DNA from 2 places in the Pandoraea fibrosis genome. Region 2 is predicted to be linked to the other one. Evidence: predicted binding sites of a transcription regulator. Region 2 holds the regulator's gene; the other holds the start of a gene.
What was found. Region 2 encodes sigma-54, which starts transcription at its own class of promoters, with help from an activator protein. Its sites were predicted from a motif close to TGGCANGNAANCTGCTTT; they were not measured.
Positions count from the first base shown of each region.

Region 1: the regulator sigma-54 is predicted to act here: its motif matches at 1,607-1,624, upstream of PI93_RS01395 (urease subunit gamma).

Region 1 covers NZ_CP047385.1:332,607-336,805, forward strand. Annotated here, with positions in the region: gene ureC (urease subunit alpha) at 1-154, opposite strand, end outside; gene PI93_RS01385 (urease subunit beta) at 151-456, opposite strand; gene PI93_RS01390 (HupE/UreJ family protein) at 495-1,178, opposite strand; gene PI93_RS01395 (urease subunit gamma) at 1,298-1,600, opposite strand; gene PI93_RS01400 (amino acid ABC transporter ATP-binding protein) at 1,771-2,493, opposite strand; gene PI93_RS01405 (amino acid ABC transporter permease) at 2,480-3,130, opposite strand; gene PI93_RS01410 (amino acid ABC transporter permease) at 3,127-3,813, opposite strand; gene PI93_RS01415 (transporter substrate-binding domain-containing protein) at 3,866-4,199, opposite strand, start outside.
Region 2 covers NZ_CP047385.1:596,168-600,366, forward strand. Annotated here, with positions in the region: gene hprK (HPr(Ser) kinase/phosphatase) at 1-220, opposite strand, end outside; gene ptsN (PTS IIA-like nitrogen regulatory protein PtsN) at 298-753, opposite strand; gene hpf (ribosome hibernation-promoting factor, HPF/YfiA family) at 990-1,343, opposite strand; gene PI93_RS02665 (RNA polymerase factor sigma-54) at 1,486-2,973, opposite strand; gene lptB (LPS export ABC transporter ATP-binding protein) at 3,068-3,838, opposite strand; gene lptA (lipopolysaccharide transport periplasmic protein LptA) at 3,864-4,199, opposite strand, start outside.

The sequences.
Region 1 (4,199 bases), 260 kb from region 2:
CGCGAATGACCTTGCCACCGCCGAACTTCACCTCTTCGCCGTAGATCGTGTAGTCGCGTTCGATCTCGATGATGAGTTCGGTGTCGGCTAGTCGCAGACGGTCGCCCGTTGTCGGGCCGAACATTTCCGCATAAGCGCGGCGTGAAATCTTCATAGCGCCCCCATGACGCGACCCGCGAAACCGAAGACGCGGCGATCGCCTGCGAGCGCGACCAGTTCGACGGTGCGTTGCTGCCCCGGCTCGAAGCGCACCGCCGTGCCGGCCGCAATATTCAGACGAAAGCCACGCGCCGCTTCGCGGTCGAATTGCAAAGCGTCGTTGACTTCATAGAAGTGGAAGTGCGAACCGATCTGGATCGGACGGTCGCCGGTATTGGCGACGCTCACGCTGAGGGTCGGACGACCTTCGTTCAGCGTGATCTCACCTGCGGCGGGTAACAGTTCTCCGGGAATCATGCGCGTCTCCGAATAGGCGTGACGGGGGCGACGGCGACTCAGGCCGCTGCGGCGAGCAGCGAAAGGCCATACGCCAGCACACCGGCGCCCAGCAAACGGGGGACCCAGACGGTGCGATGGCGCAGGGCAACGCCGACGGCGATGCCGATGCCGTGCAGCATGCCGGTCGCAAGGAGGAAGCCGGCCATGTAATGCATCGCACTCGCCTCATCGGGCAGTTCCGCGCCGTGCGCGAAGCCGTGGAAGACGGCGAAAGCGCCCACGATGGCGGCGCCTGCCCAGCCCGGCAGCTTCGCCCGTGTGGCGAGCATCAGTCCGAGCACGAGCAGCGACACAGCAATCATCGGCTCCACGCCCGGCAACGAAACCTCGTGCGACATGCCGAGCAGGCCACCGGCGGCGAGCATGGCGACGAAGGCCACCGGAGCAAGCCAGACACGCCTGGACGTGAGCGAACTCCACAACCCGACGACGATCATGGCGCACAGGTGATCTGCACCGGTCAGCGGATGGAAGAAGCCGGCGGCGAAACTGCTGGCGGCGTCGTGACCCGGATGGCCGGGGTGCGCGAGCGCGACGCCCGATGCGGCGAGCAGCGCGAGGCCGGTCGCGGCGCGCGCGAGCCGACGCTGCGTGTGGTCGGAGGCGATGGCGCAAGCCGTCAGCGAAGTGGCGGACACTTCGGCGGCATCATGAGCATTGAGGGGGCGGTCCACTGACATGAGACGTCCTTAGGGTGTTGTTATCGACGACGAAGAAACGGATACGAATCGAAACCGGATCGCACACAAGCGAAGGCGACGCGACAGGGAATGCCGGCACTCGCGCGCGCGTGCGCCCATCAGGGAATCGGGTGATGCACGGTGACGAGCTTGGTGCCATCCGGAAAGGTCGCTTCGACCTGAATGTCGGGAATCATCTCCGGCACGCCGTCCATGACGTCGTCGCGGGTCAGCAGCGTCGTGCCGTAGTGCATCAGGTCGGCCACGGTGCGACCATCGCGCGCGGCTTCCATGAGGGCGGCGCTGATGAAGGCGACCGCCTCCGGATAGTTGAGCTTCAGGCCGCGCGCGCGCCGACGTTCGGCGAGCAGGGCGGCGGTGAAGATGAGCAGCTTGTCTTTTTCGCGTGGCGTGAGCTTCATCGTAACGAAGAAATTTCAATGCGAAGGGTTCAAGGGGGTGACGCGGCTGCCGCACATCATAGGCGCGCGTTCGCGTGTGCGCCACTGCGTTTTGCAGGCCGCTTGCCGCGCACCAAAAATGTGCGAAGTGTGTTCCTGGCGGCGATGGAAGGCGTCGTTCCCCGGCGTTGTCATTGGCAGATGAACCGTTGCAATTCCGGCGTGGACGGCTGCGTGAACAGCGACTCCGGCTCGCCCGACTCCCAGATCTTGCCCTGATGCATGAACACCACGCGATCCGATACATGGCGCGCGAAGCGCATCTCGTGCGTCACCAGGATCAGCGTCATGCCCTCGGCGGCAAGGTCTTCGAGCACCTTGAGAACTTCGGCGACCAGTTCGGGATCCAGTGCCGACGTGATCTCGTCGCACAGCAACACGGCGGGGTTCATGGCGAGCGAGCGGGCAATCGCGACACGTTGCTGCTGGCCGCCCGAGAGTTGCGACGGATAGCTGTCGAACTTGTCGGCGAGTCCCACCTTGGCGAGCATGGTGTGGGCGATCTCGCGGGCGTCGGCGCCGGACGTTTTCTTCACCACCTTTTGCGCGAGCATCACGTTCTCGCCGGCCGACAGATGCGGAAACAGGTTGTACTGCTGGAACACCATCCCGACCTTCAGACGCAGGGCGCGCAAGTCGGTGTCGCGCGCACCGACGTGTACACCGTCGACGGCGACGCTGCCGGCGTCGAAACGCTCAAGGCCGTTGAGCGTGCGCAGCAACGTGCTCTTGCCCGAGCCGCTCTTGCCGATGATCGAGACGACCTGACCGCGTTCGACGTCCATGTCGATGCCCTTGAGCACCGGGGTTTCGCCGAAGCGTTTCTGCATGCCCCTGACTTCAATGAGCGACATGGAGTTTCCTTTCAAGATGACGCGCCCACAGCGATAACGGATAGCAGGCAGCGAAGTAGAGCAGGGCAACGAGTCCGTACACGGTGAACGGCTGGAACGTCGCGTTGGTCAGCATGGTGCCGGTCTTGGTCAGTTCGTCGAAACCGATGATCGACGCGAGCGCCGTGCTCTTGATCACTTGCACCGAGAAACCGACCGTGGGCGCGATGGCGATGCGCAGCGCCTGCGGCAGAATGACGTGACGCAGTTGTTCGCCGTAACGCATGGCAAGGCTCGACGACGCTTCCCACTGACCGTGCGGGATGGCGTCGACACAGCCGCGCCAGATTTCCGTCAGATAGGCGCTGGTGTAGAGCGTGAGGCAAACGGCGGCGGCGATCCACGGCGACACGTCCAGGCCGAGCAGCGGCAGGCCGAAGAACACCAGAAACAACTGCATGAGCAACGGTGTGCCCTGAAAGACTTCGATGTATAGCGCCACGGCATTCGCGGCCCATTGCACGCGTCCCACGCGTACCACGAGCAGCAGCAGCGCGACCAGGCCGCCGAAGACGAAGGCGATCGCCGACAGGGCGAGCGTCCAGCGTCCGGCCAATAGCAGACCGTGCAGCATGTCCCATATCGAGAACTCGGTCATCGCGCACCTCCCCGGACCTTGACGGTGCCGCGAAAGAGCCGGCGCGCGCAACGCATCAACACGCGGCGCAGCGCAATCGCGAGCATGAGATACAGGGCGGTGACGATCAGATAGCTCTCGAATGCCCGGAACGTGCGCGACTGCACGAAGTTCGCGGCATACGACAGATCGGGCACGGAGATTTGTGAGACGACCGCCGATCCGAGCATCACGATCACGATCTGGCTGGCGAGCGCGGGGAATACCTTGGCGAACGCCTGCGGCAGGATCACATGACGCAGGATCTGTGCGCGCGTCATGGCGAGCGACAGTCCGGCTTCAGACAGTCCGTTCGGCACGGCACGCATGCCCGCGCGAATGATCTCCGTGGCATAGGCGCCAAGGTTCACACTCATGGCGACGATGGCGGCGGTGGTCTCGTCGATATGAATCCCCAGGCTCGGCAGCCCGAAGAAGATGAAGAAAAGCTGCACGATGAACGGCGTGTTGCGGATCAGTTCGACGTACAGGCCCGCGATCGCCTTGAGCCATCTCGGCCCCTCTTCGCGGGCGACGGCGCACAGCGCACCGACGATCACCCCCACGACCGTGGACACGGCCGTCAGGGCGATCGTCAGTGCGGCGCCGCGCACAAAGAGCATCAGGTATTGCCGCAGATCGGCAAAGTCGAGGACGTAATGCATGTGAAGCCGGTGGTGAGTCGCCAGGTAAGTTGGGCCGCAGCCCGCATGCAGATCAGAGATCGGCCGGCAGCGGCATGCCGAGCCACTTCTGCGAGACCTTGCCAAGCGAGCCGTCCTTCTTCGATGCGGTGAGGATGTCGTTGACCTTGGCGAGCAGTCGCGGCTCGTTCTTGTTCAGGCCGACGAAGCAGGGCGAATTCTTGATGAGGAACTTCGGCTCGGGCTGCTTGGGCGGATGCTTGGCGAGAATCGCCGCGGCCACGACGTTGCCCGTGGCGACCAGTTGCACCTGACCCGAGAGGAAGGCCGAGATCGTGCCGTTGTTGTCTTCGAAGCGTTTGATCGTGACGTCGGCCGGTGCGATCTTCGACAGTTCGAGGTCTTCC
Region 2 (4,199 bases):
GGCGCTGGTAGTAACGCAGTTCGGCCTCACCCAGCACCTGAATCCGGTTCGGGTGGATGAGGTTCAGGTGACCGACGAGGTCGGCGCTTGACGTGGCGGTGGCGACGCTCTCGGGCGTGAAACCGCGCTCCCATCCCTCATGGCCGGTCAGCCACGACAAACGAAGCGTGGCGGCGTTGTCGTCGAAAATGCTTTGCGCGTTGATGCCGGTCAGTTCCACCGCGTCGCCTCGTTCGGTTGGGTGTGGGAGCTACGAATTCTCGGATGTTCGCGGCGGATACCGGCGCAAGCGCCGGCTCAGGGCTGCCAGTTGGCGAGTGCGGCGTGGATCTCGTCGGCACTCGGCGCGTGGGTCAACGTCTCGCGCATCGCGCGATCGGAGAGCAACTGGGCAATTTCGGAAAGAATCTCAAGATGTTGCTGCGTTGCCTGCTCCGGTACCAGCAGGAAGAACAGCAGGGACACCGGCTGGCTGTCGGGCGCTTCGAAGGGAATCGGGTCATCGAGGCGCACGAAGGCGGCCATCGGATGCTTGAGGCCCTTGATTCGGCCATGTGGAATGGCCACGCCTTCGCCCAGTCCGGTCGAGCCGAGACGCTCGCGTGCGAACAGATTGTCGGTCACAAGCGCGCGCGACAGGCCGGCATTGTTTTCGAAAAGTAGCCCGGCTTGCTCGAAGACGCGCTTCTTGCTGGTGACTGACAGTCCAAGCAGGATGTTGGACGCAGGTAAGAGTTTGACTAAACGGTTCATCTTGTAATGCGGGCGAACGCTGAGTCGCCCTCCAACCCCCGATTGACCACGCATTATAGACCACCCGCCGCAGCGGCCGCGGCAATCCACGGAACTTGGCGGAACCATACAAAAGGGGCCGTTCAACGGCCCCGCGGTGGGTGATGCCAGACTTATGACAGACGCGTGTGCGCTCGGGTGGTTCCGTGCGATTTCACGAGGCTGTCAGTCAATGCGACTACCACGCCCGGACAGACTCATTGCAGCGGTTCCGCCTCGGGAGGTTGCTGGTGCTTGAGGGCCTCGCGACCGTGATCCTGAACCTTGTCCTTGTATTGCATTACCTTGCGGTCGAGCATGTCGATCAGCTTGTCGATGGCGGCATACATATTCTCGTCACACTTCTCGACGAAAATTTCCTTGCCCTTGAGATACACGGTGACGCTAGCAATCTGGCGTCCGGCCTTCTCCTTGGTCTTGTCGACAGATAGGATCACCTCGGCGCCAATGAGCTGGTCGAAATGCCTCAACACGCGTTCGAGCTTGTTGACGACAAATTCGCGCAGTGACGGCGTGAGTTCGAGGTGATGTCCACTGATCTTCAGATTCATAGCTGCTCTCCTTGCTGAAATGCCGAAGTGCAGGCCGCGTCATGAGCGACGCTGGCTAGCGGGAGTGCGAGCCATTGACGTGACGCAATGTCGCACTGCGGCGTTATGCCCCAGCGAGCCAACATGGCGCACCAGGACCGTCCTACAAAGATTTGCGCAAGTTCACTGCGGGGATTCGCATGGCCTCGCGGTATTTCGCGACGGTGCGCCGCGCTACCACGAACCCTTGCTCTGCCAGCAGTTCCGCGATACGGCTGTCGGAAAGGGGGCTCTGCGGGTCTTCTGCTCCTATGAGTTGCTTGATGAGTGCGCGGATGGCGGTCGATGACGCTGCGCCCCCGGCTTCCGTTGCCACATGTGAACCAAAAAAGTACTTCAGCTCAAAGGTTCCGAATGGAGTGAGCATGTACTTACTGGTAGTCACGCGTGAAATCGTGGATTCGTGTAAACCCAGCGTATCAGCAATCTCGCGTAAAACCAAGGGCCGCATGCCGATTTCGCCGTGCGTGAAGAAGTTCTTTTGACGCTCGACAATCGCCTGCGCCACGCGCAGGATCGTATCGAAGCGCTGCTGAATGTTTTTGATCAGCCAGCGCGCTTCCTGAAGCTGCTGCTGCAAGTTGCCGGTGCCCGGATCGTTGCGGTTATTGCGCAGAATGCGCGCGTACATCTCGTTGATGCGCAGGCGCGGCATGACGTCGGGATTCAGCTCTGCGGTCCAGCCGCTGCCCTGTCTGCGCACGAGCACATCGGGGATGACGTAATCGGCCTGAGGCGAACCATAGGCGGCGCCGGGGAACGGGTCGAGCGAGCGAATCAGTTGATGGGCGGCACGCAAGCTGTCTTCGCTCACGCCCAGCAGGCGGCGCAGGCGAGTGTAATCGCGGGCGGCGAGCAGTTCCAGGTGATCGCTGACGATACGCAGCGAGAGCGTGCGAACGCTGCTCGCGGGCAGGCGCTGGAGTTGCAGGCGCAGGCATTCCGCCGGACCGCGGGCCCCCACGCCCGCGGGGTCGAAGCTTTGCAGCAGGGCAAGCGCGGCGTTGATCTCTTCCGTTTCCAGCGCCAGCTCTTCGGGCATTTCTGCCTCGATGTCGTCGAGCGTGGTGCCGAGATAGCCGTCTTCGTCGAGCGATTCGATCAGGAATGCCACCAGCGCACGGTCGCGCGGCGCGGCTTTGGTCAGGCGCAACTGCGCCAGCAGGTGTTCGCGAAGATTGGGATGGTCGACGTGCAATTGCGGACGCGCGTTGTCGTCGTCGTCCGAGGCGTTGCCCGAGCGAGCGAAGTCGTTCAGGCTCCAGTCGCTGCCGTTGTCTTGCGCGTTGTCGTCGAAGCGGGCTTCGCCGTCGAGTTCGCGGGCTTCATCGCGGCCGTTGGCGGGTTCGGAGCCGTCGTTCGTATGACTGGCCGACGTGCTCCGCTCGTTGCGCAACGACCCGTCCGTGCCCACACGTACCGAGCCCGCGAGCCAATCGTCCTCGCGTTCGAGCATCGGGTTCTGGGTGAGGGCGTGCTCGACTTCCTGCTGAAGTTCGAGCGTAGACAGTTGCAACAACCGGATCGATTGCTGCAACTGCGGCGTGAGGGTCAGGTGCTGCGAGGTGCGGAGTTGAAGAGTCGGTTTCATAGCGTGTCTCGCCTTCATTGTAGAGGCTTTGTCACGCCAGCGGAACCGGCCCTGTCCCCTATCGGAGGCAGGGTTTACATGCGAAAAATTAGCTTTACATCCGGAAATTTTCGCCCAGATACACGCGCCGGACGCTTTCGTCGGCCACGATCTGGTCAGGCGTGCCGGCGGCGAGCACCGAGCCTTCGCTGATGATGTAGGCGTGATCGCAGATACCGAGCGTCTCGCGCACGTTGTGGTCGGTAATCAGGACACCGATGCCACGATCCTTCAGGAATCGCACGATCCGCTGGATTTCCAGCACGGCGATCGGATCGACGCCCGCAAATGGTTCGTCCAGCAAAATAAAGCGCGGCTGCGTGGCCAGGGCGCGGGCGATTTCCACGCGGCGGCGCTCGCCGCCCGAGAGCGACATGGCCGGATTCTCGCGCAGATGGCTGACCTGCAACTCGTCGAGCAGCGCTTCAATACGGCGATCGATTTCGTCTCGCTTGAGCGGTTTGCCCTGCGCATCGAGCTGCAATTCGAGCACGGCGCGGATATTGTCCTCGACCGTGAGCTTGCGAAAGACCGACGCTTCCTGCGGCAAATACGAGACTCCCATGCGAGCGCGCTCGTGAATCGGCAGTTCGCTGATCAGGTTGCCGTCGAGCTGAATCTCGCCGTCGTCGGCCGGCACGAGGCCCACGATCATGTAGAACGACGTTGTCTTGCCGGCACCGTTCGGGCCCAGCAGACCCACGACTTCGCCGCTTTTTACATCCAGCGAGACGTCCTTGACGACGGTACGGGCACCGTATTGCTTCTTGAGCGAGCGCACGACGAGTGCGCTCGGCTTGCCCGCTTGGCCGAAGCCGGGGTTGATGGTCGAAGCGTTGCTGTTGGCAGAATTACTCACGCGGATTCCCAATGCTTTTTGAGGGAGACAGCGGCGGCAGATCGCCCTTGGGGGCGGGGGCGGCCGGCTTGCTCGCGCCGCCGGGCTGCGCCTGATTCGCCCCTGTCGCATTGCGCGGGGCGAGCGTGGCGCGCACGCGGCCGTTCGGATTGTTGGCGTTGACCTGATCGGCGCCGCTGTTCGCGGTATAGACCTCGTTATACGTGTCGTAAGTAATCACGCTGCCGTGGATCTCGTCGAGCACCCGGGTGCCGCCGGCCAGACGCTTGAGCGTGGCTTGCGTGGTGAGCGTGGCGACTTCGGTCTTGCCGTTGTAGTAAATCGTCTG